DNA from 3 places in the Anaerobacillus sp. 1_MG-2023 genome. Region 2 is predicted to be linked to each of the others. Evidence: riboswitches for the same ligand, from Rfam matches in the RefSeq annotation. Region 2 holds a riboswitch; each other region holds the start of a gene.
The links. A riboswitch is a leader RNA that binds a small molecule or an ion and turns the genes downstream of it on or off. The one in region 2 is predicted to bind cobalamin.

Region 1: it holds a riboswitch for cobalamin, as region 2 does, so the genes downstream of both, Q4550_RS14455 (acyl-CoA thioesterase) here and Q4550_RS20450 (ABC transporter substrate-binding protein) in region 2, are expected to answer to the same signal.
Region 3: it holds a riboswitch for cobalamin, as region 2 does, so the genes downstream of both, Q4550_RS19080 (ribonucleoside-diphosphate reductase subunit alpha) here and Q4550_RS20450 (ABC transporter substrate-binding protein) in region 2, are expected to answer to the same signal.

Annotation. Positions count from the first base shown of each region.
Region 1 is NZ_JAUORD010000008.1:101,310-111,315, forward strand. It holds gene Q4550_RS14445 (DoxX family protein) at 1-200, shown strand, start outside; gene Q4550_RS14450 (DsbA family protein) at 222-887, shown strand; cobalamin riboswitch at 1,060-1,243, shown strand; gene Q4550_RS14455 (acyl-CoA thioesterase) at 1,359-1,853, shown strand; gene Q4550_RS14460 (AI-2E family transporter) at 2,138-3,217, shown strand; gene Q4550_RS14465 (LLM class flavin-dependent oxidoreductase) at 3,294-4,289, opposite strand; gene Q4550_RS14470 (CoA-disulfide reductase) at 4,529-5,857, shown strand; gene Q4550_RS14475 (histidine phosphatase family protein) at 5,899-6,651, shown strand; gene Q4550_RS14480 (alanine/glycine:cation symporter family protein) at 6,681-7,949, opposite strand; gene Q4550_RS14485 (MFS transporter) at 8,093-9,283, opposite strand; gene Q4550_RS14490 (MarR family winged helix-turn-helix transcriptional regulator) at 9,276-9,707, opposite strand; gene Q4550_RS14495 (diguanylate cyclase) at 9,979-10,006, shown strand, end outside.
Region 2 is NZ_JAUORD010000016.1:24,608-34,613, reverse strand. It holds partial or broken gene Q4550_RS20475 (IS3 family transposase) at 1-474, shown strand, start outside; gene Q4550_RS20470 (sulfotransferase domain-containing protein) at 641-1,399, opposite strand; gene cysC (adenylyl-sulfate kinase) at 1,495-2,097, opposite strand; gene Q4550_RS20460 (SLC13 family permease) at 2,116-3,870, opposite strand; gene sat (sulfate adenylyltransferase) at 3,886-5,043, opposite strand; cobalamin riboswitch at 5,239-5,423, shown strand; gene Q4550_RS20450 (ABC transporter substrate-binding protein) at 5,557-6,540, shown strand; gene Q4550_RS20445 (FecCD family ABC transporter permease) at 6,524-7,564, shown strand; gene Q4550_RS20440 (adenosylcobinamide amidohydrolase) at 7,567-9,036, shown strand; gene cbiB (adenosylcobinamide-phosphate synthase CbiB) at 9,033-9,995, shown strand; gene cobD (threonine-phosphate decarboxylase CobD) at 9,973-10,006, shown strand, end outside.
Region 3 is NZ_JAUORD010000013.1:123,069-133,074, forward strand. It holds gene Q4550_RS19070 (response regulator transcription factor) at 40-777, shown strand; gene Q4550_RS19075 (sensor histidine kinase) at 749-2,086, shown strand; cobalamin riboswitch at 2,445-2,620, shown strand; gene Q4550_RS19080 (ribonucleoside-diphosphate reductase subunit alpha) at 2,757-4,988, shown strand; gene Q4550_RS19085 (ribonucleotide-diphosphate reductase subunit beta) at 5,003-6,040, shown strand; gene proB (glutamate 5-kinase) at 6,198-7,292, shown strand; gene Q4550_RS19095 (MurR/RpiR family transcriptional regulator) at 7,445-8,176, shown strand; gene mngA (PTS 2-O-a-mannosyl-D-glycerate transporter subunit IIABC) at 8,297-10,006, shown strand, end outside.

The sequences.
Region 1 (10,006 bases), on a different contig from region 2:
TACTGTTTTCCATGATTTTATTAGGAGCTCTTCTCTTTGTAAAGCGATCAACTGGAATGCTGGGCGGTTATGAACTAGACATTGCTTTTCTAGCTATGTCAGTGTCTTTATTTCTAGGAGGCGGCGGACCATATAGTCTTTCAACATATCTTAAGAGAAAAGGTTGGTCGTTTAAGATCGATCAGGAGAAAGAAACATAGGATTAAAGAGGAAGTGACTGAATGGCTAAACCAAAAAAGAAGTTAAAACCGGGTGCCAAATGGTTATTATTATTTGCGGGACTCGTTATTCTATTTTTGTTTATTAACTTTCTGTTTCATCCATTTGCAAATACAAAAGGATTTAAATTAGAGTCTCAACCGCACTTGGGTGAGGAAACAGCGCCAGTTGAAATTGTGCAATTTGGTGATTACAAATGCTCTTCATGTCAATCCTTTAATGAATCTTTGTTTCCAAAAATCCAAGAGGAGTTCATTGCGACTGAGAAAGCGAAATACTACTTTGTTAATTATCCATTCCTCCATAAAGATTCCACGAGGGCTGCTGAATTTGCTGAGGTTGTTTATAAAGAATTAGGTAATGATGTATTCTGGCAATTTCATCATGTTCTGTATGACAAACATAAAAAAGGATCTGAAACGAAAGATGTTTTAACTGAATCGTTCTTAACGAAAACCCTTAGTGGTCTAGTTAGTGAAGAAGAAACGGACAGAGTTGTTAAAGCCTATAAGAGTGGAGCAGGTGAGAAACGAGTAGAAGCTGACCTTGCTTATGCAAATAAAAAGAATGTTTCAGAAACGCCTACCTTATTTGTAGATGGTAAGCGTTTTGAAGGAACTAGTTTATCTGAATTAAAACAAATGGTTGAGGATTCAACCGACGAATAAATAAAGGCGCTGTGAAGGCGTCTTTTTTTGTTGCATTCTAATTAATTGGTTCCTCTGCCGGCGGAAAAATCATTAAATAAACGTTTGTTTAAGGTATAAATAGTTAAACAAACGTTTGATTAACGAATAGTATTGACTTTTAGATCCCCGGCATGAAGAATAGAGAAGTACAATTGAATAAAATGGAAAAGGTGTACTGATTCCAGTACTTAATAGGGAAATTGGTGAAAAACCAATGCGGTCCCGCCACTGTAAGAAGTAAGGACGGTGCGTTACCCCACTTATCAATGATAGGGAAGGGGCATTCGTTCAACAAAGCTTCAAGCCAGGAGACCTGCCTTTTCTAAAGCACTGATTGACCTACGGACGATAGGGGGGTGTAACGGAGAAGACTGGGAAAAAGTCTATTTGTTATGCATGCTCTTATGAAAAGAGTATGCATTTTTTATTGTTTAGAAAAGGAGAGATGATATGAAAAAGAATGTAAGCGAATCAAGAGTGTATAAGAGCAGCCGTATTTTTCCGCCTGACCTTAACAGTCATGGGACATTATTTGGGGGTAAGCTCCTTGCCGATATGGATATGCTAGCATCAATCGCAGCGACGAGGCATTCTCGTCTAGAGTGCGTGACGGTGTCGATGGATACGGTTGAGTTTTTACATCCTATAACGGAAGAAGATTCGATTCATTATGAAGCATTTGTCATATGGACAGGTAAAAGCTCAATGGAAGTTTTTGTGAAAGTAAACGCCGAACATCTTTTAACGGGTGACAATCGAATAGCAGCGACGTGCTTTATTTCGTTTGTTGCCTTGCTAGAAGGAAGACCAATGAAAGTACCTGGAATTCAGCCGGAAACTGAAGGGGAGAGGCAACTTAACGAGCTAGCCCAAAAACGTGCTCAAACAAGATTGGATCGTAAAAAAACAAGCAAGAATCTAGGGGAAATCCTAGCGTTGTTATAATCCGAAAAGAGGGCCGGAATATTCCGGCTCTCTTTTGTTAGCTGTGAGACATTTTATCGTTTTACTTTGGCTCCTCTCTAAAAGATGGTTGTTTTATATTTAAAACCCCATTTAGCTGATTGGAGAGGGAATCACCCCTCACTTTTATAGAAACAATATTTACGAGAGAGGCTACTTTTTAGATCCCTTAGAATAGTAAACTTTTTGTGGAAATCAAGTTAGTAAAAGAGTGTTGAGTGGTATAGGGATGAGAGTGAAATGAATAAAAACAAAGGAGACGGCCAATGTGGATTAGACATGATTTCTTCAAGTATATAACCGGTATTATTCTATTATTAATTTGTTTTTTCTTTTTGACAGAATTAGATTTATTGAAACCGGTGAAAACAATTATAGGTACATTGTTTTATCCAGTATTAATTGCTGGTTTTTTGTATTATGCGATCAAGCCTATTGTTAAGTTATTAAAAAAGATTCCATTTGTATCAGATATTGTCGCGATTTTAATTGTGTTTATAGGGATTGCGGGTATCCTCTATACTGGATTCACTTTTCTAGCAAATCCAATTCAGAGTCAAGTGTCAGAGTTTTCGAAGGAGTTGCCTGAGAAGCTGAAAGAATCAGCAAAAGAAGCTGAGAAAATGATGGAGAAAAATGATATGGGGATGCTTTCTGTAGAAAACCTTCAACAAAAAGCAACGAGTTATTTAGGGAATTTAACGCAAAGCCTCGGTGATCATATTATGCAGGTTGTGAGTGCGTTAACGAGTGCTACGACAGTCCTTGTAATCGTACCTTTTGTCTTATTCTATTTTCTTAAAGATGATCATAAATTAAGCCCATTTCTCCTGAGATTTATTCCAAATAAACATCAGGGTGAAGGAGAAAAGATCCTTCATAAAGTTGATGAAACTTTATCGGCCTATATTATCGGCCAAATTATTGTAGCAATCGTGGACGGTGTCCTAATGTATGTTGGTTATTTAATCATTGGACTACCTTATGCATTAATATTAGGCCTATTTGTGATGGTCACAGCAGTTGTCCCGTTCTTTGGGCCGATTATTGGTGTTATACCTGCTCTGGTTGTCGCTTTAACACAAGAGCCGATGTTAGCATTGTATGTGATTATTATTACGATAGTTGTTCAACAGTTAGAAGGAAACTTGGTAGCGCCTGTTGTCCTAGGTAAAAGGTTAAACATACACCCTTTAACCATCATTTTACTACTAATTGTAGCGGCGGCTTTATATGGGTTCATTGGGATGCTGATTGCTATTCCACTTTACTCCGTCATTAAGGTCATCGTTAAGAATTTCTATGAATTTTATCGAATACGGCATCGATCCGAATTAACTGAATAACGGTAAAAGCCCCTATTTCATTGAGAAGTAGGGGCTTTTATTTGAGTAACACCTAAAAACATGTTGAGTAATCGCCTTATAAATAAATATGTGCAAGACGCTCATATGATTTTCTTCGCTCATCATAATCATGTATGTTTGTGAGGACCATGAATTCTTCAGTTTGATAGTGTTCGGCTAATGCGTCGATTTTCTTCTTCACTGTTTCTCTAGATCCTATTATCATTCGTTTTCGATTATTTTTTACTCGTTCTTCTTCCGTTACGGTATAACGGTGCTGTTTAGCTTCGTCAATGGATGGCACTCGACTATCAAGACCTTTTTCTACTCGCAGAAGCCAGAGATCCTGACTTAAAGCAAGTTCTTCCGCCTCTTCGTCAGTTTCTCCACATACGACAAATAAGGCAATAATAGCTGAGGGAGAAGGACTATAATAAGTAGGTTGGAACTGTTGATAGTAAGTTTGGAGAGCGTTCTTCCCTCGATCAGGTTTAATAAAATGCCCAAAGACATAGCCAATGCCCAATTCTGCTGCTTTTTTAGCACTATTCTCACCCATCCCTAATAGCCAAAGAGAAGGGGGTGAGTCGGTTTGAGGAGCTGCTTTTATGCCGGCAAACTCGTGTCCTCTCGGCATAGAGTCAGTCAAGTAGTGGGAGAGCTCTTCTAATTGACGTGGGAATTCATTCAAGCTTTTATTAATGCCATCTGTTAAAGCTAATCGTGTTTTTGCTGTACCACCGGGTGAACGGCCGACTCCAAGGTCTACACGTCCTGGATGAAGAGCTTCTAGTTGTCGGAAATTCTCTGCCACTTTGAATGGACTATATTGTGGAAGTAGGACACCACCAGAGCCTACCTTGATATTAGAGGTTGAGGCTGCGATGTGAGACATCATAATCTCTGGAGAAGTGCTGGCAAGTCCTTTTGTACTATGGTGTTCTGCAAACCAGTATCGGTAGTAACCAAGAGCTTCTGCAGTACGTGCGAGTTCACGCGTATGCTCAAGTGTTTTATAGGCATTACTCCCTGAAGGTATAGGGGCTTGATCAAGAATGCTTAATGTAACCATGGTTAGACTCCTTCCGCTTTAATAAATAGTATTAACCTTCTACCATTATCGTAACGCGATAGGAAGGCATGTGATAGTAAGATGACTTTCTATTTAAGATTTATTGTGAAATATTGAACAAACTTATTGCGTTTAATACAAAACAGACATATAATTAGAATATAGAAATTGTGAAGTATTTCACATGATTGCATCCTTTTATGTGAAATACTTCACAATTATACAAGGAGGAATGATTGATGAAAGTAGCAGTTGTTGGATGTACACATGCCGGAACGGCGGCAGTTACGAATATAGCAACACGTTATCCTGAAGCAGATATTACGGTTTATGAGCGGAATGATAATGTCTCTTTCTTATCTTGCGGAATTGCTCTTTATGTTGGAGGAGTTGTAAAAGATCCAAAAGGTTTATTCTATTCATCTCCTGAGAAGTTAGAAGAGATGGGTGTCACAATGAAAATGAAGCATGAAGTATTAGATATTGATTCTATAAACAATCGCATTCGCGTTAAGAATTTGAATACAAAAGAAGTGTTTGAGGATGATTACGATAAGCTTGTGATGGCAACAGGATCATGGCCGATTATTCCGCCAATTGAAGGAATTCAACTTAATAATATCCTTTTATCAAAAAACTATACTCAAGCTAATACAATTATCGAACGAGCAAAGGAAGCTAAGCGCGTAACCGTTATTGGAGCAGGCTATATTGGAGTTGAGTTAGTAGAGGCTTTTCAGAAATATGGAAAAGAAGTAACTTTAATTGATGGAGAAGACCGTATCTTAAGTAAGTATCTTGATCCAGAGTTTACAGATATAATTGAAGAGGACTTCAAGACTCGTGGCATTCGTCTTGCGCTTAACGAAACAGTGACTCGATTTGAAGGTGAGGAACACGTCTCTAAAGTAGTGACAACCAGTGGAGAGTATGAAGCAGATCTCGTTATTCTTTCTGTAGGCTTTCGTCCGAACACAGATCTTCTTAAAGGGCAGGTAGAGATGATGCCAAACGGGGCCATTATTGTAGATGAATATATGAGAACGAGTAAGCAAAATATTTTTGCTGCTGGTGATAGCTGTGCTATACAATACAATCCAACTGGTGAAAATGCTTATATTCCTTTAGCCACAAATGCTGTGCGTATGGGTACCCTCGTTGGACAGAACATTATGAAACCAACGATCAGATATATGGGCACTCAGGGGACATCTGGTTTACACCTTTTTGATCACAGTATGGCTTCTACTGGTTTAACTGAGAAGGCAGCTATTAGTACGGGGAAGAATGTGAAAACAATCACAATAAAAGAAAACAATCGTCCAGAGTTTATGCCAGATTATGAAGTGATCACACTGAAGGTGGTTTATGAAGAGGATACTCGGAGAATTCTTGGTGCTCAAGTCATCTCTAAAGCAGACGTAACGCAATCAATCAATACACTATCTGTTTGTATTCAAAACAAAATGACTATAGATGAATTAGGATACATCGATTTCTTTTTCCAACCACATTTTAATAAACCGTGGAACTTTCTAAATCAGGCTGGTCTACAGGCCGCTTTATAGATAATTATCCGCTGGCATATAGCTAGCGGATTTCGTGTGTAATGAGAAGTAGAAACATTTTCTTCTACTTGCATCCTCTCGATACGATAGCCATAATGAAGGTTAGAATTTGTGTAGGAGAGAGTGAACAAGTAGTGACCAATAAAAGTATAAATAAAGCAACGAAACAAAGTCATACGCGTATTTATCTTGTACGACATGGTGAAAGTGAATGGAATGCAGCAGGAAATCTTTATTGTGGACGAACAGATATTGGACTTTCTACGGGGGGAGCCACTCAAGCGAAGAGTGCAGGCGACTTTCTAAGTTCGGTTTCGTTTGATCGAGCTTATGCTTCTCCATTAATACGTGCACGTCATACAGCTGAACTCATTTTAGGAGAACGAGATTTGCCGATTCAAATAGATGAACGGGTCTATGAAGGTGATTTTGGAGAGTGGGAAGGTAGATCGAAAGCAGAGTTTATTAAAGAAGATCCTGACTCATGGGATAATTGGATGGCTAACCCATGGGAAACAAGAGCGGGGCGAACGGGTGAAACGGCTCGTGAAATGTATGAAAGAGCGTCATCTTTTTTTAAGGAAATAAGTGAAAAGCATTCCGGTGAAACGGTGCTCGTTGTTGCGCACAACAACACGATTCGTTTCTTTTTAGCAGGAGTACTTGGGATGCCTTTTGCCAACTATCGTCGCATCTTTCAAGATAATACAGGAATAAATATCCTTGATGTGGCTGGCGATGAAATCGTGATCCGCAGTCTGAATATCAACTCTCATCTAAGTGCAGATAGATAGAAAAAAGCGATGCAGCTGCATCGCTTTTTTTATTGAGAAAGCTCTTTATATGATTTTTTTACGACGCTACTTAAAGCGATCAAGGCAATGACGTTGGGCAACACCATGAATGCATTAAATGTATCGGCAAGCTGCCATACGAACGGCACATTTAAAACAGTTCCTAGGACGATGAAAACAAGAACAGCACCACGATAGTAAGGGACGCTTTTTTGTCCAAATAAATAATTTACATTTGTTTCACCAAAGTAAGCCCAGCCTAAAATTGTTGTGAAACTAAAGAACAAAAGACTAAATGCAATAAAGTAAACGCCAAAGCCACCGAGTCCACTCGTGAAACTAGCCTGGGTTAATTCAATTCCAGTAAGGTTAGAACTTGCCCCGTCCGTTACAAGAATTACGAGTGCTGTAACGGTACAAATAATCACGGTATCGATGAGAACACCTACCATGGCTACAAATCCTTGTTGAGCAGGGTGTTTCACTTCCGCTACAGCATGAGCGTGCGGCGTTGATCCCATACCGGCTTCATTGGAAAATAAACCTCTTGCAACTCCATAACGAATGGCTTCTTTGATGGAAGCGCCAAGTACCCCGCCTCCAGCTGATTCTGGAGTGAATGCCGATTCAACGATAAGTGATAGTGCTGGAAGTACTTGATCAAAATGTAAGACAAGAATGATAAGAGCTCCGATAATGTAGAGTAACGCCATAACCGGAACGACATTGCCTGCAAATCGAGCAATTCGATTGATACCACCGAATAGTATTAAACTAATTAAAATCGCTACACCTATGCCGATCGCCAGCGGTGGAATTTGAAATGCGGTTTGAAAAGCCTCGGCTATTGAATTAGATTGCACCATATTCCCAACAAAACCAAGCGCACAAATGATCGCAATCGCAAAGAAGGCGGCTAATTTTTTACTACCTAGACCGTCGCGAATATAGTAAGCGGGTCCGCCTTTTACGACCCCGTTTTCTTTTACGCGAAATTTCTGAGCTAGAACAGCTTCAGCAAAGATCGTTGCCATACCAAGAAAGGAAGAGATCCACATCCAAAAAATAGCACCTGGTCCACCTGCTGCAATAGCAGTGGCTACCCCGGCTAAATTCCCTGTCCCTACTTGAGCCGCAATGGCTGTTGAGAGGGCCTGGTAAGACGAAATTCCTTTTTGTTTCTTTTTTGAAAACAGAGGTCCAAATGTTTGTCGAAATCCTTCTTTTAAGCCAGTAAACTGGATAAATCCAAGACGTATCGTGAAAAACAACCCAGTTCCAAGGAGGAGGGAAATCATTATGGGTCCCCAAAGAACCGCGTTAATTGCTTCTATTACTTGCACTGTTGTCAACTCGCTCTCATGAAAAAATAAGATTCTCCCATAATAGCTTACTTTTTCACTATACTTCAACCCATTAAATCGCTATGGTATACATTTCCTTAGTAATTAGTTTGTGATTGAAGTTGTTTTCTCGAGCTTTTTTGTTTCTGAATCCATTGATAGAAGAACAGAATACCAATCACAAAGAGCCCTAGAATCATGTAGAGATTAGCATAACCGAGAGAAGTCACAATGATGCCGAGTACGAATGACCCCGTTGCGATTCCAGTATCGAAAAAGGTGAAAAAAGTTGCCGTTGCATGCGCGCTTCTTGATTCGGGAGCTGCTTGGATAGCAAGTGTTTGGAAGCTTGGTACAATCGAACCGTATCCTAACCCGATAAATGCCCCTGCAAGAAGTAACATCCATGCTTGTGTTGTAAAGCTAAGAGTTACGAGACCAAGAGCAAACAAAATAAATGCAGGAAGAATAACAGTATTAGGTCCTCTCAAATCAAACATCCTGCCAGTGAATGGTCGTGAGACAAGCATAGCTACAGCGAATACTGCGAAGAAGAATCCCGCAGCTTCAAGAAGACCGATTGATTTCGCGTATAGAGAGATAAATGAAATGACGCTTGCATAAGAGAAAGCAACAAAGAGTCCAACGATTGCAATGGGGAATGATTTTATTTCAAAAAGATCATCAAATGACAATTTTTTCTTAGGTATAGGTTCGGTATTTTCTATGGCTTTTACGCCTAGTGTGCAAAGAACCCCTATCACCATTATGGTACTTAATACAAGGAAAATTGTTATATATGAAGCATATTGAAGAAGCGTTAGGGCCAGGAAGGGACCTGTAACAACTGCAAGGTTCATAGACATTGCGAAATAACCTAAACCTTCTCCACGTCGTTCTCTTGGAATTGTGTCTGCAGCAATTGCTCCGGCTGCCGTGGTAACAATACTAAACCATACACCGTGAAAGAATCGTAGTAAGAGTAAAGCATAGTAGTTATCTACTAATGGATAGATAAAAGAAGCCGCAGCAAACAGAGAAGCACTCGTTACAAGCATTTTCTTTTTGCCAAAGCGATCAATTAATTTTCCAGAGAAAGGGCGAACAATAATAGCAGATAGTAAGAAAATCGTAATAATAAGACCTGCTTGAGATTCGCTTCCGCCAAGTTCCTCTGTAACGTATATAGGGAGTAAGGTTAGAAGTGCATAGAAAACAATGAAGATAAATAGATTACTAGTTGAGATATTTAAAAAGCTTTTTGTCCAAATGGGCTGTTTATTAGACATGTGTTTTCTCTCCTTTCTGTTGCCCTATTTTGTTTAAGAGATGATAAAAGTGAATCTGTTCTTCAGTTGATAGATGTTGAAGGAGGGATTCTTCCATCTCTTTAATAGAATCTTTTATGGTAGGCAAAAGCTCTTCTGCCTCATGAGTAAGACTAACAATGCGTTCACGCTTATCGGAACCTTCCATTCGATTAATCCAGTTATTTTGTTCCATTCGAACAAGAGTACGAGTGGTAGTTGGCGCTTCAACATTTAAGTATTTCCAGATATCCGTCTGTTTCATAGGACCGAATTGATCAAGACAATAGAGAATCGTCCATTGTGAACTATACAAGTTATACTCTTTCAATAGCTCGTTTACTTCTTTTGTGATGTGTCGCACTTGTTGATGTAACGAATGGAAAATATCGCTTGTTGAAATCATGTTTACTCCCCTTTTTATTTACCTAGGTAAATAATTGCATAAACACTAGTTTACCTATATGCGCTTAGGTTGTAAAGGAATTTGTTCTGGACAGGCAGGTGTATCTGAACTTTGACTAAAACAGAGAAAGGTGGATTCCGAAATTCCTATTCATACAAAAAGATGGAAAATATGGACGATGTTTCTTGTGGAAGAACGTAAACTAAATTATGATGAAAGTATTTAGTAATTCGACAAAAATCACTCTTGATCTCAAGGGGGAGGCTATACATTGGAAAAGTATAAGAAAAAATTCCTTT
Region 2 (10,006 bases):
TGGGTTACAGACATCACCTATTTAACAACCGGCTTAAAGCGTCTATACCTCTCTGTCATATTAGATTTGTATTCAAATGAAGTGGTTAGCTACCATATCCACGAAGAAAATAATAACCATCTGGTTCTACGTACAATTAATAAAGCCCTAGTTCACCAGAATGTCTCAGAAACCATCATTCATAGTGACCAGGGCCATCAATATACTTCCAAAGCTTATACCAACCTTCTGAAAGAAAAAGGACTGGTGAAAAGCATGTCTCGTAAAGCAAACTGTTGGGATAACGCACCAATTGAAAGTTTCTTTGGACGTCTTAAAGAAGAGTCAATGCGCATACATCGAACGAAAACCAAAGAAGAAGTACATAACGTCATCAATGCATATATGCATCATTACAATAATCGACGTCGGCAACGAAAATTGGGAAGGCGGTCACCGATTCAGTATAGAAAATCACAATTACTAGCTGCCTGACCCTCATAATTTCCTTGTCTACTTGACAGGGGTAAGCTCACTGACCCCCTTCACAAACAAAAGTAACAAAGTGTCTCTCACAGAAAGACACTTTGCTTATAGAAAGTTTCATTTTCCCTAAAATAACCATGTTCTGATAAGTGGAAAAAACAGAGAGGGATTTAGATTATCTCCCATACCCCAATTCATCTAACAACTGCCCTGCATGCTTTATAAATAGCGCTTCAAGCTCACCGTTCAATTCTTCACGCCAGCTACCGATTTTCCCTTTTCGGAACGTAACGGATTCTTGTGGCTTGATGTTTGCCGTCATTTTCGTGATCAGTTCTTCGCGATTGTAACTATGAGCTGTATCACCCCAAAGAAAATCAATGATCTCACCAGTGGCTTTTCTTCTGTTCTCTTCTGATGACATCAGGTCTTCAAATCGAACAGAGTGAACGTTTGGACGCCCCATCCACTCACTAAAACTTCGGTACCACTCAGCAAAATGAGGTTGCACAGCAACAAAAGGCGTGATCGGAACGCCCCCTTCGATTAGAAATTGAATCCGATCGTTGTGCGTAAATTCTTCCTGCATAAACGTTTCATAGAGATGGTGAGCTGGCACCTTTGGAATAAAATGTGCGTATGAAACGAGCACGTCCCGTGGATCCCTGAGTACAAAAATTTGTTTCATTTTCAATTCCTCAAAAAACGTCTCCCATTCCGTAGAATATTGAAAGTGGCCATTCAGGAAGGAATGATCAGGGAGTGCTCTTGCAGTGGCCAATTTCTCTGCCGTTTGGTAATGATAATGACCGTACATACCAATAAACGGATCATTTTGCATACCGGGTACACCGAGCAATAGCTGTTTTAAAAGATGCGTCCCGCTTTTCGGAATCGAATTTAGTAAAAAGCGTGGTAGCTTTGTGTCAGTCAAACGTGTAAACCTCCTTTAATAAGCAAACGTGGTGGACTTGCTTTACTATCCTATGAAGAAGAATGGTAAGAGGAGTGGACAGGGGGCCCGCCCGTTTACACATTTAAGTACCCGTTTTTCACCAAAAATGATTTGATCGATTGAACCGCTTCCTCAATTGTTTCCTTTTCTGTATCGATCGTAAGCTCTGGCGCAACCGGAGCTTCATAAGGGGCATCAATTCCTGTAAACTGACGGATTTCACCTTTTCGCGCTTTGGCGTAAAGGCCTTTGGGATCACGGATCTCACACGTTTCCATACTGGCTTTTACGTAGATTTCAATAAATTCTTTGTCTCTGAAAAGTCCTCGAATCTTATCTCGCTCTTGCTGAAAAGGAGAGATAAACGCAGCAAGCGTCATAATGCCAGCATCTACAAAAAGACGAGATACTTCACCAATTCTTCGCATATTTTCAATTCGATCCGCATCGGAAAAGCCAAGATCTGCGTTCAATCCGTGTCGAACGTTATCACCATCAAGCCTGTAAGTATGCACACCCGCTGCATGTAAGGCGTTCTCAAGCTCAACCGAAATCGTTGATTTTCCTGATCCGGAAAGTCCTGTGAACCAGAGGACAGCCCCTTTGTGTAACTTCATTTTTTCACGGTCCAGTTTCGTCACGTTTCCTTCATGCCAGGTGACATGTTTTTCTTTCATTTATTCGTCCTCCTTTCATTAAATCATGACAACAAAACGAACGATCAATAGCGTCGTTACCATGACGATCAGCGTTAATGGGAAACCAATTTTCAAAAAGTCGTGAAAACGGTAGCCGCCGGCGCCATAGACGATTAAGTTCGTTTGATAGCCTATCGGCGTCATAAAACTTGCGGAGGCTGCAATTGCGACGATCATCGCAATGGGGAGGAGGTCAATCTCAAGCGTATGTGCAACCTCGATGGCGATGGGAAACATAAAGACAGCGGCAGCGCTATTTGTCATCATTTCAGTGAAGATGTTCGTTAACACATAAATGCTAAGCAACGTTGCAAGAAGTCCGAGCGGTGCCGTTAATTGGATAAGGAGACCTGCCATCGAAGCGGCTACACCTGAATTCAGAAGCGCTGTACCAATACCGAACGAACAAGCGATCATAAGGAGAACGTGCCATTGAATCAAATCACGCCCTTCGCCTGGCGTCACAATCTTTGTTAAAAAGAGAAGCAGTGTCGTCACAGCCATAGCAGTGAGCATGGAGAGAACGCCAATCGTAACGAGAATAATCATGACACCAAGCCATCCAATCGAAAGCCAGCCTAATCTGATTTGGCGTTGCGTGACGAGCTTATGATCGATTGGTGTAATGTCGTAGAAATCCTTTTTCTTATGAAACTGCTCACCCGCGACCATTAAGAGAACATCACCAGGTTTTAAGACAATATCACCAATTTTCGATTTCAAGCGCTGATTTTGGCGATGAACAGCGATCACGGCTGCTTGATGCTGGTGTCTGAAATTGGTGTCCTTTATTTTTTTGAAAAGGTGTGACGAATGAGGTGTGACAATTCCTTCAATGAGCTGGTGATTTTTTGGAAAATAAGACCCGGAGCTTCCCTGTAGCTGTAGTCCCTTCATCCGCTGGATCTCAGCGATCGTTGAGATGTCACCACTAAAAACAAGCCGGTCTCCCTCCTTCAGAATCGTCTCGCCTGATACAGGAGCGATCGCCCGTTCGTGACGCAAAATACTGACGAGAAATAACCCTTTCAAACTCCGTAGCTGCGCTTCTTTTACAGTGCGATTGATATAGGAGAATTGTTCTGTAACAAGCACTTCACCAGTATATTTCTTGAGCAATTCAGGTTCAGTGAAGGATGCAGAACGTCGATCTGGAAGCAGCTTGTTACTAAAGAAGACCAAATACGCGAGACCGAATAGCGTGATTGGGATCCCGATCGCACTAAGCTGGAAAAAAGAAAAACCTTCATAGCCGTTTTCGAGTAGCAGTCCATGAACGACAAGGTTTGTCGAAGTACCAATTAACGTAATGGTGCCGCCAAGAATCGTTGCGTAGGAAAGCGGAATAAGAAACTTGGAAGGAGACATCCCGTTTTCATCACACCATTTTTTCACCATTGGTGTAGAAGCGATCACGATCGGTGTATTGTTCACAAATGCTGAAATGAACGATATTGGAAATAGCAATTTACTCAGGCGCTTCTTTGGCGAATGGGAGCTTTGTAGGAGACGTTGAAAGAGGCGATCCACAATTCCACTCCGCTGAATGCTTCCTGCAACGATGAAAAGTAGAGCAATCGTGAGCATCCCTTCATTGGAGAATCCGGCCGTTGCTTCCTCAGGCGTAATAATGCCAGTGAATAGAAATAAGACGAGAACCGAGGCTAGAATAACCTCAGGTCGTCCTTTTTCAAAGAAAAGACAGAAAAGCATGATGATCATCGTAATCATAACGAAATAGAATGCCATCATTCAGCGCGCGCGGCATCATTCGTCTTCATGATCGTGCTGCACCTCATCCAATAGAATCTCAATCACTTCAGGGCGAGAAAACTCTTTCGGAGGTCTTTGGCCATTCTTCAGCATTTCCCGGACCTTTGTGCCGCTTAGATGAATGTGAAATTCGCCATCGTGCGGGCACGTTTTGGCCGTAGCCATGCTCGAACACTTGATACAATAAAACGCGTGCTCGAATGCCATAATCTCAATGCCGATTTCGTCTTTTGAAAATTGGTGAAAAATGTTCTGCGCAGCGAACGTATCGTAATAATCGCCAACACCTGCGTGGTCACGGCCAACAATAAAATGTGTGCAGCCAAAGTTCTTCCGAACGAGACTATGAAAAATCGCCTCGCGCGGGCCAGCATACCTCATCGCGGCTGGGAATACGGAGAGAATGACGCGATCGGACGGATAATAGTTTTCTAAAAGAGCGCTGTAGCTTTTCATTCGAATATCCGCCGGAATGTCATCTTTCTTCGTTTCTCCAACGAGTGGGTGAATGAGAAGGCCATCAACGGTTTCAAGAGCCGTCTTTTGAAGGTATTCATGTGCGCGATGAATCGGGTTGCGCGTTTGAAAGCCAACGATTGTTTTCCAGCCGCGCTGTTGGAACGTCTCTCTTAATTCTGCTGGCGTTTGAAAATGGTCTTGAAGCGCTGTTGGGTGCTGAAGCAGCGTAATCGGGCCACCGAGGTTAAAAGCTTCCTGCTCGTACGTTTTTTGAACACCTGGATGTTCAGCGTCGTTCGTTCCATAGACGTGTCGCGCTTCTTCTGTTTTGTCTGTTTCATAAATATCTTCTACTTCCATTAATCCATAGATTTCCCCGTCTTCACCCTTCAAGCAAACAGTAGGACTAGAAAAAATCTTGTCACGCGTTTCTTCGGATACAGAAAGCGTAATAGGCAAGCTCCAGATTGTCCCATTTGCGAGCCTCATTTTAGTTAAAACGTGCGTATAATCTGCTTGATTCATAAAGCCCGTTAACGGACTAAAAGCACCGATTGCGATCATATATAAATCGGATAAATTCCATGGTGTTAAGGTGACGACCGGAAACATTGTGGCCTTCTCAAGAAGCGCCAGGCGGTCCTCTTCACATGGAATGCGGTTAATTAGCTGACCGCCATGTGGTTCTATCATAAATAAATCTCCCTTCTTGCTTGTTCACATATAGAGTTGCTACTAGCTTATGAAAGAAGGAGGAGAGAAGAGAGGGCTAATGAGAAAATTGGATGAGGGGTGTGTATTTAAAGGGGTCAGGCGCGAGCCTGCCCCCCTCAAAACACAACTGTTCCCCCCACTCCCGCAATCATGTATAATAAACCTGTTACCAATTACATAGTGATCGATTTAGGTGTCTTTTCAATGAAGACTTAATAGGGAAGCTGGTGCAATTCCAGCGCGGTCCCGCCACTGTAAATGGTCGCCTGCTGCAGAATCCACTGTTCGAAACAGCGAATGGGAAGGAGCGGCATGCGATAACCATGAGCCAGGAGACCTGCCTGAGTCAAGCGCGAACAGCCTACGAGGATAGGGATGTGCGAACGGATTCGGGTGCTTTGTGCACCGTTACTTCCATTCGACCATCTCCATGCCCTCGTGCGTGGAGATTTTTTAGTTTAGAGACATCAGAAAACAGGAGGAGAAACACACATGAAAAAGCTTTATTCACTACTCGTTTTACTTTTTCTCGTGACAGGAATCATCGCAGGTTGCGGAGCGAGTGAAGAGAACAGCGCGACAAATGAAGGAAATGCGAATACAGAGCAAGCTGAACAGTCAGAAGATAGCGCTTTCCCAGTAACGATAACGGATGCGTTGGATCAGGATGTTACGATCGAAAAAGATCCTGAAAAAATTGTCTCCCTGATCCCGAGTAACACTGAGATCCTTTTCGACCTGGGAGCAGGGGAAGAAGTCGTTGGCGTATCTGATTTCGCCAACTATCCAGAAGAAACGGCTGATATCGAAAAAATCGGCGGCATGGAATTTAACGTGGAGAAAATCATTTCTCTAAAGCCTGATCTCGTACTTGCACACGGATCAAGCGCACATAACTCAGAAGCAGGGCTACAGCAGCTTCGTGATGCTGGCATCAGCGTTCTCGTTGTAAACGACGCGAAAAGCTTTAAAGAAGTCTACAAATCAATCGAAATGATCGGACAAGCAACCGGTGAAACGGAAGAAGCGGAAACAACGATCGATGAAATGAAGCAAGATCTTGAAGACATTCAAGCAAAAGCAGAAAGCATTAGTGAAGAAGATCAGAAAAATGTCTTCGTCGAAGTTGCCCCTGCGCCTGAAATCTACTCTCCAGGGAAGAATACGTTTATGGATGATATGTTAACAATGATTCACGCGAAGAACGTGACGCACGATCAGGAAGGCTGGAACCAGGTGGATCAGGAAGCGATTATCGAAGCGAATCCAGACGTGATCATCACAACGTACGGCTACTATACAGAGAAGCCAGTTGAACAGGTGTTAAGTCGCGACGGCTGGCAGGACGTGACGGCTATCAAAGATGAGCAGGTTGTTGACGTGCACTCTGACCTCGTTACGCGCTCTGGCCCTCGTCTTACTGAAGGAGTAGAGGAACTTGCAAAAGCGGTTTACCCGGATGTTTTTGCTGAATAAACGGTTCATTGCCTATCCGATTGCGATAGCACTCTTAATTGGTGCCATGCTCCTTGGCATTTCAATAGGTACTGTTTCAGTTCCAGTGCTCACCATTCTAAAATTAATCGGAAGTGAAGTTTTACACCTTCCATTCATGGGCAAAACCGATCCAATGTTTACAACGATTGTGATGGATATTCGCTTGCCGCGCGTCATTTTGGCAGGTCTTGTGGGGGCGTCTCTTGCGATAGCAGGGGCCGCCTTTCAAGGTCTTTTACGTAATCCATTAGCGGATCCGTACGTGCTCGGCGTTTCATCCGGAGCATCAGTTGGAGCGGTACTCGTGCTGTTTTTCAACCTGTCCATTCCGTTTGTCGGCATGTTCACCCTACCAGTTATGAGCATCGCCGCATCGATCCTCACCATTTTCCTCGTGCTTTTCTTCGCACGACAAATCGAGCGCTCGATGCGCGTGGAGACGATCATACTCACCGGAATTGTGTTTAGCTCATTTCTTGGCTCACTTCTGTCACTTATGATCGCTTTAACTGGAGAGGAGCTTCGTCAAATTATCGGCTGGCTCCTTGGAAGCGTGTCGATGCGCGGATGGGAATACATTGGGATCATTCTTCCCTTTTTCATCATCGGCTCAGGGATTCTGCTCTTTAGCAGCAAAGAGCTGAACGCGATGTCGTTTGGGGAAGAACGCGCCCAGCATATCGGCGTGAACGTCGCGAAACGAAAGCTTTGGATTCTAATCGGTGGTTCGATTTTAACAGGGGCAGCTGTTGCGGTTTCAGGAACGATTGGCTTCGTTGGTCTTGTGATTCCGCATTTAACGCGCCTCCTATGGGGTCCGGATCACAGGCATTTACTGCCACTCTCCATTTTACTTGGAGCTGCTTTTCTGATCATCGCTGATTTGATTTCACGAACGATCATTTCACCAACGGAACTACCGATTGGCGTCATCACATCGCTCATCGGTGCCCCGGTGTTTGCCATTATTTTAATAAGAAGACGTAAGGAAAGAAGAGGATAAGCATGCTAAGCGTACATTCTGTTACAGGAGGATACCCCGGTCACGACGTGCTTGATGACATCTCGTTTGATGTGAATCAAGGTGAGCTTCTCGGGATCGTTGGACCAAACGGCAGCGGCAAGACGACTATTTTTAAAATGGTTAGCGGCATTCTAAAAGCAAAGTCCGGCTCGATCATGCTCAAAGATAAGCCGCTCTCAAGCTACTCAGCGAAACAGCTGGCGCGCGTGCTCGCGGTTCTTCCACAGCATGCGGATCAGGCTTTTCCTTATACCGTTAAAGAAACCGTTTCGCTCGGACGCTACGCCCATCAGACGGGATGGTTTCAAATGTGGAGTGAGCATGACGAGATGGTTGTGCAACGTACAATGGAGCAAACGGGAATTGCCGCCTTTGCGGATAACTACGTGAACGAACTCTCAGGCGGTGAGCGTCAGCGCGTGTTTCTTGCACAGGCGCTCGCGCAGGAACCCGAGATTCTATTGTTAGACGAGCCGACGAACCACCTCGACCTTTCTTATCAAAAAGAACTGCTCGATCTCTTAAAAAAATGGACGCGCGAACAGGGGCTAACGGTGATTTCGATTTTTCACGACTTGAATCTGGCTGGTCTGTACTGTGACCGCCTGCTTCTTCTTGAAAATGGGAAAATCAACATGCACAACAAGCCAAATGACGTCCTAAACGAACAGCGGATTCAATCGGTTTATCGTACAAAAATTGAAAAGCATCCGCATCCGACCGTGCCAAAGCCACAAATGCTCTTGTTACCAGAAAAGCAGGCAGAAGATCAACGTGATCTCACTATTGATGAGCGCTACCTTGAGCGATCAGATAACATGATCACGCTCACGACACCATTTCCGCTTCGGACGATGTCTTCGGGTGTCGTCGGATCTGGAACTGGCTGGTATCGCACATTCGTAAACCGGCACGTTCCAAAAAGCTATAGCTGCTCAGATCATAAAGAAGAAATGGCGACATTTTTAGAGGAGCATGGCATTGATCCGACGGAAACAGTTGGCATGATGACGGCCGTTCGACTAGAGGATGTCTCTTACCGCTTAGTAGAAGATGAAGACGTTTCGGTATTTGTCGTTGTAACGGCAGGCGTCGGAAACGCCGTCGATGCATCGAAAAGCGCAGAGCACGTATACGAGTCGCTCCCTGGAACGATCAACACGTGGATTTTCGTGAACGGAACGCTCACAGATGAAGCGTTCATCCAGAGCATCATGACCGCAACGGAAGCGAAAGTTAAGGTCATGCACGACCAGCAAGTAAAAGACTCGGTGACAGGCACCATAGCTACAGGCACTTCTACTGACAGCATTTTGGTCGCCGCGACGCAGCGTGGACAGCACCAGGCATACGCCGGAACGATCACAACGCTCGGAAAATTGATTAGCCTCGGCGTTTACACCTGTACGACAGAGGCGCTTGAAAAGTACCGTACGAGGATCTCGCTATGATCATGCATCACCTTCTAGCAATCAGCCTCGCTTTTTTTCTAGATCTATTGATTGGCGATCCACCAAAATGGCCGCATCCGGTGAAGTGGTTTGGCTCCCTTATCAGCCTTCTCGACAAACGCTGGAACTATGGTGCGAACCGCAAACAAAAAGGTGCCCTCATGACGCTAACCGTCCTTTTTGTAGTGATCACACTAACCGGGTTAACAGTTTTTCTTGCCTACAACCTTCACCCGCTTGTGGGGATTTTCTTTGAAGGGATTCTTATCGCAACTACGATTTCACAGAAAAGTTTGCGAGAGGCGGCACTGGACGTATATAAGCCGCTCCAGCAAGGTGATATGACAGAGGCGCGACGCAAGCTTTCCTGGATCGTTGGACGTGATACAGATCATCTCGATGAAAGTGAAATCGTGCGAGGCACTGTTGAAACGGTCGCTGAGAACACTAGCGACGGCATTACAGCACCGCTATTTTGGGCGCTCATCGGCGGTAGTGTTGGGGCGGTGGCCTACCGAGCGATTAACACGTGTGATTCAATGGTTGGCTATCGAAACGAAAAATACGAAGCATTTGGCTATGCCTCTGCGAAGCTTGATGACGCTGTGAACTGGATTCCAAGTCGCATCACAGGGTGCTGCATGATGCTTTCCAAAAAGCCGGAGCATACCTCAAGAAGCCGCGCCTGGCACGTTTTATTTCGCGATGCAAAACAGCATCCGAGCCCAAACAGCGGCTGGGGTGAAGCGGCAACGGCAGCGCTTCTCGGCGTGCAGCTTGGCGGGATGAACACATATAAAGGCATCGTTTCAAACCGTGCGCTTATCGGTGACGCCATCATTAAGCTAAGCGCCATACATATTCCAAAAGCGATTGCGATTATGAATCGCACGAGCATTCTTTTTCTACTTATCTTATGGATCGGAGGGCTTTTCCTTGCTACCACCACACGGCTCTAATCCGCACTATT
Region 3 (10,006 bases), on a different contig from region 2:
TGATTTACTGTCAGATAAGGCTAGGATAATATAAAGAGTATGAAAAGCATATTTCGTCTTAGAGGTGAAAAGGGAACGGAGTTGAGAGAGATGCAGCACGTTTTTGTGATTGATGATGAACAAAATATACGTGATATTTTAGAGAAGTATTTAAAAAAAGAAGGGTTTATTGTCTCAACCTTTACAGATGGGGCAGAAGTGTTAAGTGCTCTAGAGACAATTGAACCCGATTTATTAGTATTAGATATTATGATGCCAAATGTTGATGGGCTTGAACTCCTTCGACGGTTAAGAAAGCATTCTTACATTCCCGTTATCGTTGTTTCCGCAAGAGATGAAGAGCTTGATCGGATACTAGGCCTTGAACTTGGCGCTGATGATTACTTAACGAAACCTTTTAGCCCTAGAGAACTTGTTGTGCGTATTAAGAACCTATTCAAACGGATGAATCGCCTAGAGAAAAACCATTCTTCACAAGAAATCACTGTTCAGAACGTACGTTTAAATAAGAAAAAACGACTGTTATTAGTGAATGAGGAAGAAATGGCTTTAACGCCGAAAGAGTACGATGTGCTCGCCTATCTTCTTCAACATCCAGAACAACCGTTTACAAGAGAGAGATTAATTGAAGCCATTTGGGGTTATCAATATGTAGGTGATGGCAGAATTATTGATGACCTTGTGAAAAGGCTACGTAAAAAGATGTCAGACGCAAAGGCACAAGCGAAGATTACAACAGTTTGGGGGTATGGCTATAAAATCGATGAAGAAGTTTAATATCGGTACCAAATTGTTTCTTAGTTATATCGTTCTTATTGTTGTTATTCTGCTTATTACTACTATTTCATTTCAATATTTATTTCAAGAATATCTTGTGCGCGAAACGAGAGAACAGCTGCAAAAAGAGGGATTGCAAATTAGTCAGATGCTCGAAGATCGACAGTGGAAGGGCGAAAATCCACCTAATGGGTTACTTGATCGCAGAAGAATTGAAATGGCAGGCAATTTAATCTCATCTCAATTTATAATTTATAATGCAAATGAGAAGGCAATTTATTCGAATGTCGATGAAGTGGTTCGAATTGATTATGAAGAAAACAAAGGAAATTTATATGTTACAGAGGAAGTGCCAATTAGTCTCTCACGAGAGCAAGTTGGCAATATTGTGCTATTTACGAAGGTAGAAAGCCTTGAAGGTTTCAATCGGATTATTCAGCAATCACAGGTTGTCAGTCTTTTAGTATCTGCTGCTGTTGCCGTCCTCCTTGCTGCTATCATGCAGAAAGGAATAGCGGGGCCAATTCGATTACTAGCCAATCACATGCGGGAATTTACGATGCGTAAGGAACCACCCCCGTTGAAGCTTAAGACAAAGGATGAAATCAATGAACTTGCTAAGACATTTCAAGAACTAACGGAGCAACTTCGAAAAAATGATTTTGATCAGAAGGAATTCCTTCAAAATGCGTCTCATGAATTAAAGACCCCTCTAATGGCGATTCAAGGGAATGCGGAAGGGATTCTAGATGAAGTAATCGTAGGAGAGGACGTAGAGCATAGTCTTGAAGTGATCGTGAAAGAAACGCAGCGTTTAAAAAAAATCGTGCAGGACATTTCTTATTTAACGAGGTTAGAAACAGTAGATGAATCTTTTACTTATGAAGTAGTCGATCTTCATCATGTGTTAATGGAAGTCATCACTGCGGTAAAACCACTTGCACATCAACGGGAAATAGAGGTGAGGTATGACACTGATCATACCATAGGCGTTAAGATGGATAGTGATAAAATGAAACAAGCATTTATGAATATATTCGGTAATGCCCTACGATTCGCTTCATCCGTTATAGAAGTACATGTCCATCCAGAAGATCGTCAAGTTTTTATTAGGGTTGAAGATGATGGTAAAGGCTTTGGCGAGAATCCAGAGCGCGTTTTCGACCGGTTCTATACAGGTGACAAGTCAGGTTCAGGCATTGGTCTATCGATTACAAAAACAATAGTAGAAAAACATAATGGTAACATATACGCCGAAGAAAACAAAAAGGGAGGAAGGATCGTGATCTCGCTTCCTTTTCAATCGTAGTTAAAGCTTTATGTTTTATGCTCACTTAACTTTTGTAGAATTTCTTTGCTTTCTTGTTCACTCAAAATACCGAATTTCTGACAAAGTTGTGTATAACCAACCAATTTCTTGAAATTAACCGAAGATGATTTTTTCATCATACTCACCTTTCTTTCCTTTGGGAAACTTTTTTAGGTATCAACAATATATGCATGAGCAAGTTGAAAGTGATAGGTGAGTGTCTTTAGAGTTGAAATAAATCGAAGTCAATGTAACAATAAAGCTTGTGCTAAATCAAAGCATCATGTAAGATGAGGTTATCAATATTTAGTGATTAATAAATGTTTCAGATACTATATATGGGGTAAAGTGTACGTAATTAAATAATTGAGTATGCGGTGTCGTAGAACGACTTAATAGGGAATCCGGTCTGAATCCGGAGCTGTCCCCGCAACTGTCGTGTGGACGAGGCAAGAAACCACTGGAGTTAATTCTGGGAAGGTTTGCCAAGGGAGAAGCACAAGCCAGTAGACCTGCCGTATAGTCAAAAACGTTTCTATTCTTCGGGGGTTGAGGGTGAGAAATGGCAGGGTAAATGTACGAGTACGTTCATTTATACGTTGTCGTTTTCTCCAGGCTCACTCTTCCGAGAGTGAGCTTTTTATTTTGGATGGATAAAGGAGAGAGGTATATGAGTACTGTAGCAGAAATGACAGTAACAAAAATAATGGAGGAAGTAAGAACGCTCCTAGATGAGTACCCGTCACTTGCTAGTGAGAGTTTTATTGAAAAAACAATTGATGGTATTTCAGAAAAATCAACGCAAGAAGAGGTTGGTAACATTCTAGTTTTAAATGCCCTTGAACGAATTAGCGCAACAGAACCTGACTGGACTTATGTGGCAGCAGCTTTTCATCTTCGTTCGCTCTATCGTAAGTCTCTTTCACATCGAACTGAGAAAGAGGTTTATGGCGGGGGAAGCTTCTATCGCCTTCTTCAACAGCTGACAGATGAAGGGATTTATAACAAAACACTTCTTCAGTCTTATTCCAAGAATGAAGTAGAGCATGTTGCTAAGTTAATCGAGCCATCAAGAGATCGTTTGTTTACATACATCGGCCTACGAACGCTCGCAGACCGCTATCTAGCTACTGATCATGAAAAGAATGTATATGAATTGCCTCAAGAGCGCTTTCTAGTCATTGCTATGACGCTCATGTTAAATGAACCAAAAGATAAGAGGTTAAATCTAATTGAAGAAGCGTATTGGGCGCTATCTAATTTATATATGACAGTAGCAACTCCTACTCTTTCAAATGCAGGGAAAAGCTATGGACAGCTAAGCTCATGCTTTATCGATACGGTGGATGACAGTCTTAGAGGAATCTATGACAGCAATACAGATGTAGCGACCGTTTCGAAAAATGGAGGAGGAATTGGAGCATATCTCGGGAAAATTCGTTCTCGTGGGAGTGATATTAAAGGGTTTAAAGGCAATTCATCTGGGGTTTTACCGTGGATGAAGCAATTAAACAATACAGCTGTGAGCGTAGACCAGCTAGGACAGCGTCAAGGTGCTGTTGCTGTATATCTTGATGTCTGGCATAAGGACGTTTTCGAATTTCTTGATGCCAAGCTTAATAACGGAGACGAACGAATGAGGACACATGATCTTTTCACGGGTCTTTGTATTCCAGATATCTTTATGGAAGTAGTGGAAGACCGTGGAGAATGGCATTTATTTGATCCGCATGAAGTCCGTCAGGTGATGGGGTTCTCTCTTGAAGATGCTTATGACAAAGAAAAAGGATCAGGAGAGTTTCGTATGAAATATAGGCAATGTGTGAATCAGCCTGAGCTTTCAAGAAAAACAGTGCCGGCGATTGAGATTATGAAGCGTGTCATGAAATCACAATTGGAAACTGGGACGCCTTATATGTTCTATCGAGATACGGTGAATCGCGCGAATCCTAATAAGCATGCTGGTATGATCTATGCTTCCAATCTTTGTACGGAAATTATGCAAAATATGAGTGCAACGACTGTTGAAGAGGAAATCACGAAAGACGGTAAAATTATCATTACGAAAACGCCTGGTGACTATGTCGTTTGTAATCTATCTAGTATTAATCTTGGACGTGCGGTTACAGCTAATGCACTAGAGCGATTAATTCCAATTCAGGTAAGAATGCTGGATAACGTGATCGATATTAATACGATCGAAGTGCCTCAAGCCCAGTTAACGAATGAGAAGTATAGAAGCATTGGTCTTGGAACGTTTGGTTGGCATCACCTCCTTGCGAAAAAAGAGATTGTCTGGGAAAGTCATGAAGCGGCAGACTATGCGGACGAACTATATGAAACAATTAATTATTTAACGATACAGGCAAGTCATGAGCTTGCCGTTGAAAAAGGAAGCTACTCTCTCTTTGAAGGCTCTGATTGGCAAAATGGGGAGTACTTTAATCAACGAGGTTACGTTAGTGAAAAATGGCAGTCTCTTAAGGAAAGGGTCCAAACGAATGGTATCAGAAATGCCTATCTTTTAGCGGTTGCTCCTAACAGTTCAACAAGTTTAATAGCTGGATCGACAGCATCAATCGATCCGATTTTCCAAAAAGAATACTCTGAAGAAAAGAAGAATTACAAAATTCCTGTTACAGCGCCTGATCTTTCACCTGAAACGACCTGGTATTACAAATCGGCTTATCACATTGATCAGCTTTGGAGTATTGAGCAGAATGCAGCCAGACAGCGTCATGTGGATCAATCAATATCGTTTAATATCTATGTGCAAAGTACGGTGAAAGCGAAGGACTTATTGAACATTCATATGACAGCTTGGAGAAAAGGGTTGAAAACAACCTACTATACACGAAGTACATCTGTAGATATTGACGACTGTGAAAGCTGCGCAAGCTAAAGGAGGAATTGGAAATGGCTACGATTCAACAACGAAAGCTATACGATGTCTCCGCACCGAATAGCTCGACTGGAATTATTAATGGAGAAAGCTCAAACGTTTTAAACTGGGATGATGTCCGCTTTAGCTGGGCATATCCTATGTACAAAAATATGCTAGGAAACTTTTGGACTCCGTTTGAAATCAATATGTCGAACGACGTGAAGCAATGGGAGGCATTGAGCGAAGATGAGCAAGATACGTTTAAGAAAATTATTGGCCTTCTTGCCTTCCTAGATTCGATTCAAACCGACTATTCAAGTAAGGTCGCGGATTATTTAACAGATTCAAGCCTATCAGCGCTCATGCAGGTGCTTTCGTTCCAGGAAGTTGTGCATAATCAGTCATATAGCTATGTACTTTCTTCCATTGTAAATAAAAATGAGCAAGACCGGATTTTTGAATATTGGAAGCACGATGACGTGCTCTTAGAACGTAACCAATTTATTGCTTCTGGTTATGAAGCATTTGTTCAAAATCCAACACCACAAACGTTTTTTGAATCGATTGTTTATGACATTATTCTTGAAGGACTTTTCTTCTACGCCGGGTTCGCTTTCTTTTATAACCTTGCTCGAAATCAAAAGATGGTGTCTACTTCCACAATGATTAACTATATTAACCGCGATGAGCAGCTGCATGTGACGTTGTTCGTTAATATAGTGAAAGAATTGTTCAATGAGCATCCTGAACTGAATACGAAAGAAAATCATGATTTCATCACGAATACATTTCGTGAAGCTGCTGAGCTTGAGATGAAATGGGGAGAATACATTATTGGTAATCGTTTCCCTGGAATTACAATGAACGAACTCAATGACTACATTAAATTTATGGCAAACAATCGCGTGAATCAGCTTGGAATCGAACGCCCTTTTGAAGGTCACCGAGAGAACCCTATGCGGTGGATCAAAGCCTACGCGGATGTGAACGCTGGGAAAAGTGATTTCTTCGAACAGAAATCACGTCAGTATACAAAAGTGTCTGATGATAATGGGTTTGATGATTTATAAAGAAATGAGAGAAAGGTCAACTCAAATAATGAGTTGATCTTTTTTTTGACATTAAGAATGAAAGTAATGTACGACAAAAAAGAAGTTTTGTGGTAAGATACTTAAAATCATTTTGCACTTTAACGTGAAAGAACGTATTTATATAAGGAGATGTCATATGAGAAAGAAGCGAATTGTTGTTAAGATTGGGAGCAGTTCATTAACAAACGGTAAGGGAGAAATTGATCTAGTTAAGCTCATTGATCATGTTAATGCCCTCACATTACTTCGTCAGGAAGGACATGAAGTACTTCTTGTTTCTTCAGGAGCAGTTGCGGCAGGTTTTAAAGAACTTGGATATCCAGCAAGACCCGTCACGTTAAAAGGAAAGCAGGCTGCAGCCGCTCTTGGACAAAGTTTACTTATTAAATCTTATATCGAGGAATTCAATCAGCGAAACATTTCAGTCGCTCAAATTCTATTAACACGCCCTGATTTCTCGAATCAAGAACGATACAAAAATGCGTTTGATACGCTGTCTGAATTACTGGCAAGAGGGGTCATGCCGATTATTAATGAAAATGATACGGTTTCAACTGAAGAGTTAAAGTTTGGTGATAACGATATGCTTTCAGCTCTTGTAAGTGGACTTGTTCATGCAAATGAGTTGATCATTTTGACGGATGTGAACGGTATATATGATTCCAACCCAACAACTAACCCTGATGCGATCAAGTTTCATTCTATCACTGAAATTAGCGACAAGATGATTGGGCAAGCAGGGGGAGCTGGTTCGAGTGCTGGAACTGGGGGCATGAAATCAAAGCTAATCGCAGCAAAGACAGCTTTAAACCTGAGCGTTCGAGTTTTTATTGGTCATGAAACAGGCAGCGAAAAGTTACTTCGAATTCTCTCTGGTGTCGGAGATGGAACTTATATCAGTCGAGAGAAAGCAATATCTTTCCCGATTAAAAAACAATGGATTGCGATGCACTCTCACGTATCAGGTCAGCTTTATATTGATGAGGGTGCAGAAAAAGCGATTGTTTTAAATGGCAAGAGCTTGCTTTATGGGGGAATCAAGCAAGTAGTTGGCTCTTTTGAGGTTGGAGATGTTGTGGAAGTACTCGGAAAGAATGGAAAACTAGGAAAAGGACAGGTCCGATATTCATCTGCTTTCTTGGAGAACGTTATTCAAGATCACGAGAATGAGAACGCCACAGTTGAAGTCATTCATAGAGATCAATGGGTGTCAGAGATGATGAGGTCATAAGAAAAAAAGAAGAGATGTGTCCGAAGATGGAATGAGGGCGCATCTCTTTCTTCGAAGTAAAAATCGACGATACAAAAAACATATGGCTTTAGTACATAATAGTAAAGGATGGTAGAATAGAGCTACTAATCTAACTGAAGGACTGGTATAGCATGTTATCTTTAGCAGATCGATATCGTAAATTTGAATTCCAATTATCGGATCTCGAAGATCAAATTATTCAATACATTCTCCAAAATCGATCGGATGTTGTCAACATGTCAGTGCAACATCTTGCCCAGCAAACTCATACAGTACCGAATTCTGTTATGAGACTTATGAAGAAATTGGAGTATGAAGGGTTTACGCAATTGAAACTTAGATTGAAAGATGAAATGGCCACGAAAGAAACAAAAAGCCCGTCTTTTCAATATGAAATGGAACGAACGATGGAACTAACGGATAAGCGGTTGATTCAATTGGCTAGTGAGTGGATTCATCATTCTCAACGTCTTCTAGTGTTTGGGGCGGGTGCACATTCTTATATAAGTGAATTAATTGTGATGAACATTAGGCCATTTCATAAAGATGTTACTTTTTCCGAACACCGTCATGAGAATATGGCATCTTTACAACGCTTTACTAAGAAAGACGTTGTCATTCTGCTAAGTCAATCAGGAGAAACAGAGCAAACTCTTGATCTTGGGAAATATGCAAAAAATCAAGGAGCTAGAATCATTGGAATGAGTCATATTGGCGAAAGTAGCTTAACTGAGCTAGCTGATTTAATGTTATATTGTTACGCTCCAAAAGAAGAGACAAAAGGCTATAACACTACAAATTTCGTTCCTATGGCCATGATTGCCCGATTATTAGTTGAATCTTACCGTAAGCTCTGTGTATAAATACACAGAGCTTATCTATTTCTAATAGTTTTTGTGAATGCGCTAACAAAATGGCGATCCGAACCTTTAAAACAATTATGATGAATTTGTAAGCGATTACTTTATGGGGAGGTAAAAAAAATGAATCTACAAAACGTCACTTCTCTCGATTTAATTAAGATAAATCAAAATTATGCTACAAAACGTGAAGCGATTGAATCATTAACTGAAGCGCTGGAAGTAGCAGGAAAGCTATCAGATAGAGATCAATACTTCAACGCTGTGTTAGAACGAGAGAAGCTTTCACCGACAGGTTTTGAAGGTGGACTTGCGATTCCGCACGGTAAATCGAAAGGTGTTAAAGAGGCAGCCTTCGCTGTAGCGACAGTAAAAAAGCCGATAGAAGATTGGGAAAGTGTGGATCCGACAAACCAGGTTGATTTGGTTTTTCTACTGGCTATCCCTGAAGCGGAAGCAGGATCAACACATGTCTCTCTCTTAGCAGAGTTAGTCACACGCCTATCGGATTCAACTTATAAAGATCAATTAGTCAAAATGAAAACAGCAGATGAAGTATATGAGGCTCTTGGTGACGCTGAAGATAAACCTCAAGAGGAAGAAGTCACAAGTAAGGAGACTCGACCGCTTGTGCTAGGTGTTACGGCCTGTCCCGCAGGAATTGCCCATACTTATATGGCAGCAGAAGCACTGATGAAGGCCGCAAAAGAATTGAATGTAAGAATGAAAGTAGAGAAGCAAGGTGCCAATGGCATCGAAGGTCGTCATACAAAGAAAGACTTAAGTGAAGCAGTTGGTGTTATTTTTGCAAATGACGTAGCTGTAAAGGACCAGGGACGCTTCAAACACTTACCAACTGTGAAAACGAATGTCGCTTCCCCTATGAAAGAGGGCAAAGGATTAATTGAAAAAGTCCTTCAGAAGAAACAATCTTCCACTTCAAACACGGAACATCTAGATAAGATGAGTGAAGATGAAGACAACAAACCTTTTAAAACCGAAATAAAAGATTCAATTCTAACGGGAATCTCGTACATTATTCCAATCATTGTCGCAGGTGGAATGATTTCAGCATTTGCCACACTTATTGCGCAGGGATTTGGGTTAGAAGATGTGCTAGCAACCGAGGGATCGTGGTTATTCCAGGTTAAAACGTTAGGTGGCCTGTTACTTAGCACACTAATGGTTCCAATTCTTGCTGCCTACATGGCATACTCCATCGCGGATAAACCTGGTCTCGGACCTGGATTTGCAGCTGGTGTCGCAGCCAATATGATTGGAAGCGGATTCCTTGGTGGGATGCTTGGTGGTTTCCTTGCTGGTTATCTATTGAAATACATGAAGCAAAAAATTAAGCCTAGTGGTACTTTCGCAGGATTTGTAAGCTTTTGGGTGTATCCGGTGCTCGGTTCTCTTATCACCATTTTAATTATGTTATTTGTCGTTGGCGAGCCAGTTACGTGGCTAAATGAAACGCTACTTAACTGGCTTGATGGTATGACAGGAACGAATGCGATTATTCTAGGAGCATTAATTGGAGGGTTTGTATCCTTTGATTTAGGCGGTCCAGTCAATAAAGCAGCATACACATTTTGTATTGGAGCCATGGCGAGCGGTAACTTTATTCCTTATGCCACTTTCGCTTCAGTCAAAATGGTATCAGCCTTCTCTGTTACTGCAGCTACTATCATTGCGAATAAATCGTTTAGTCAAAGTGAAAAAGCCGTTGGGAAACAAACGTGGATTCTTGGTTTAGCTGGAATTACGGAGGGGGCAATCCCGTTTATGATAAATGACCCTTTACGCGTTATTCCTTCACTAGTAGCAGGATCA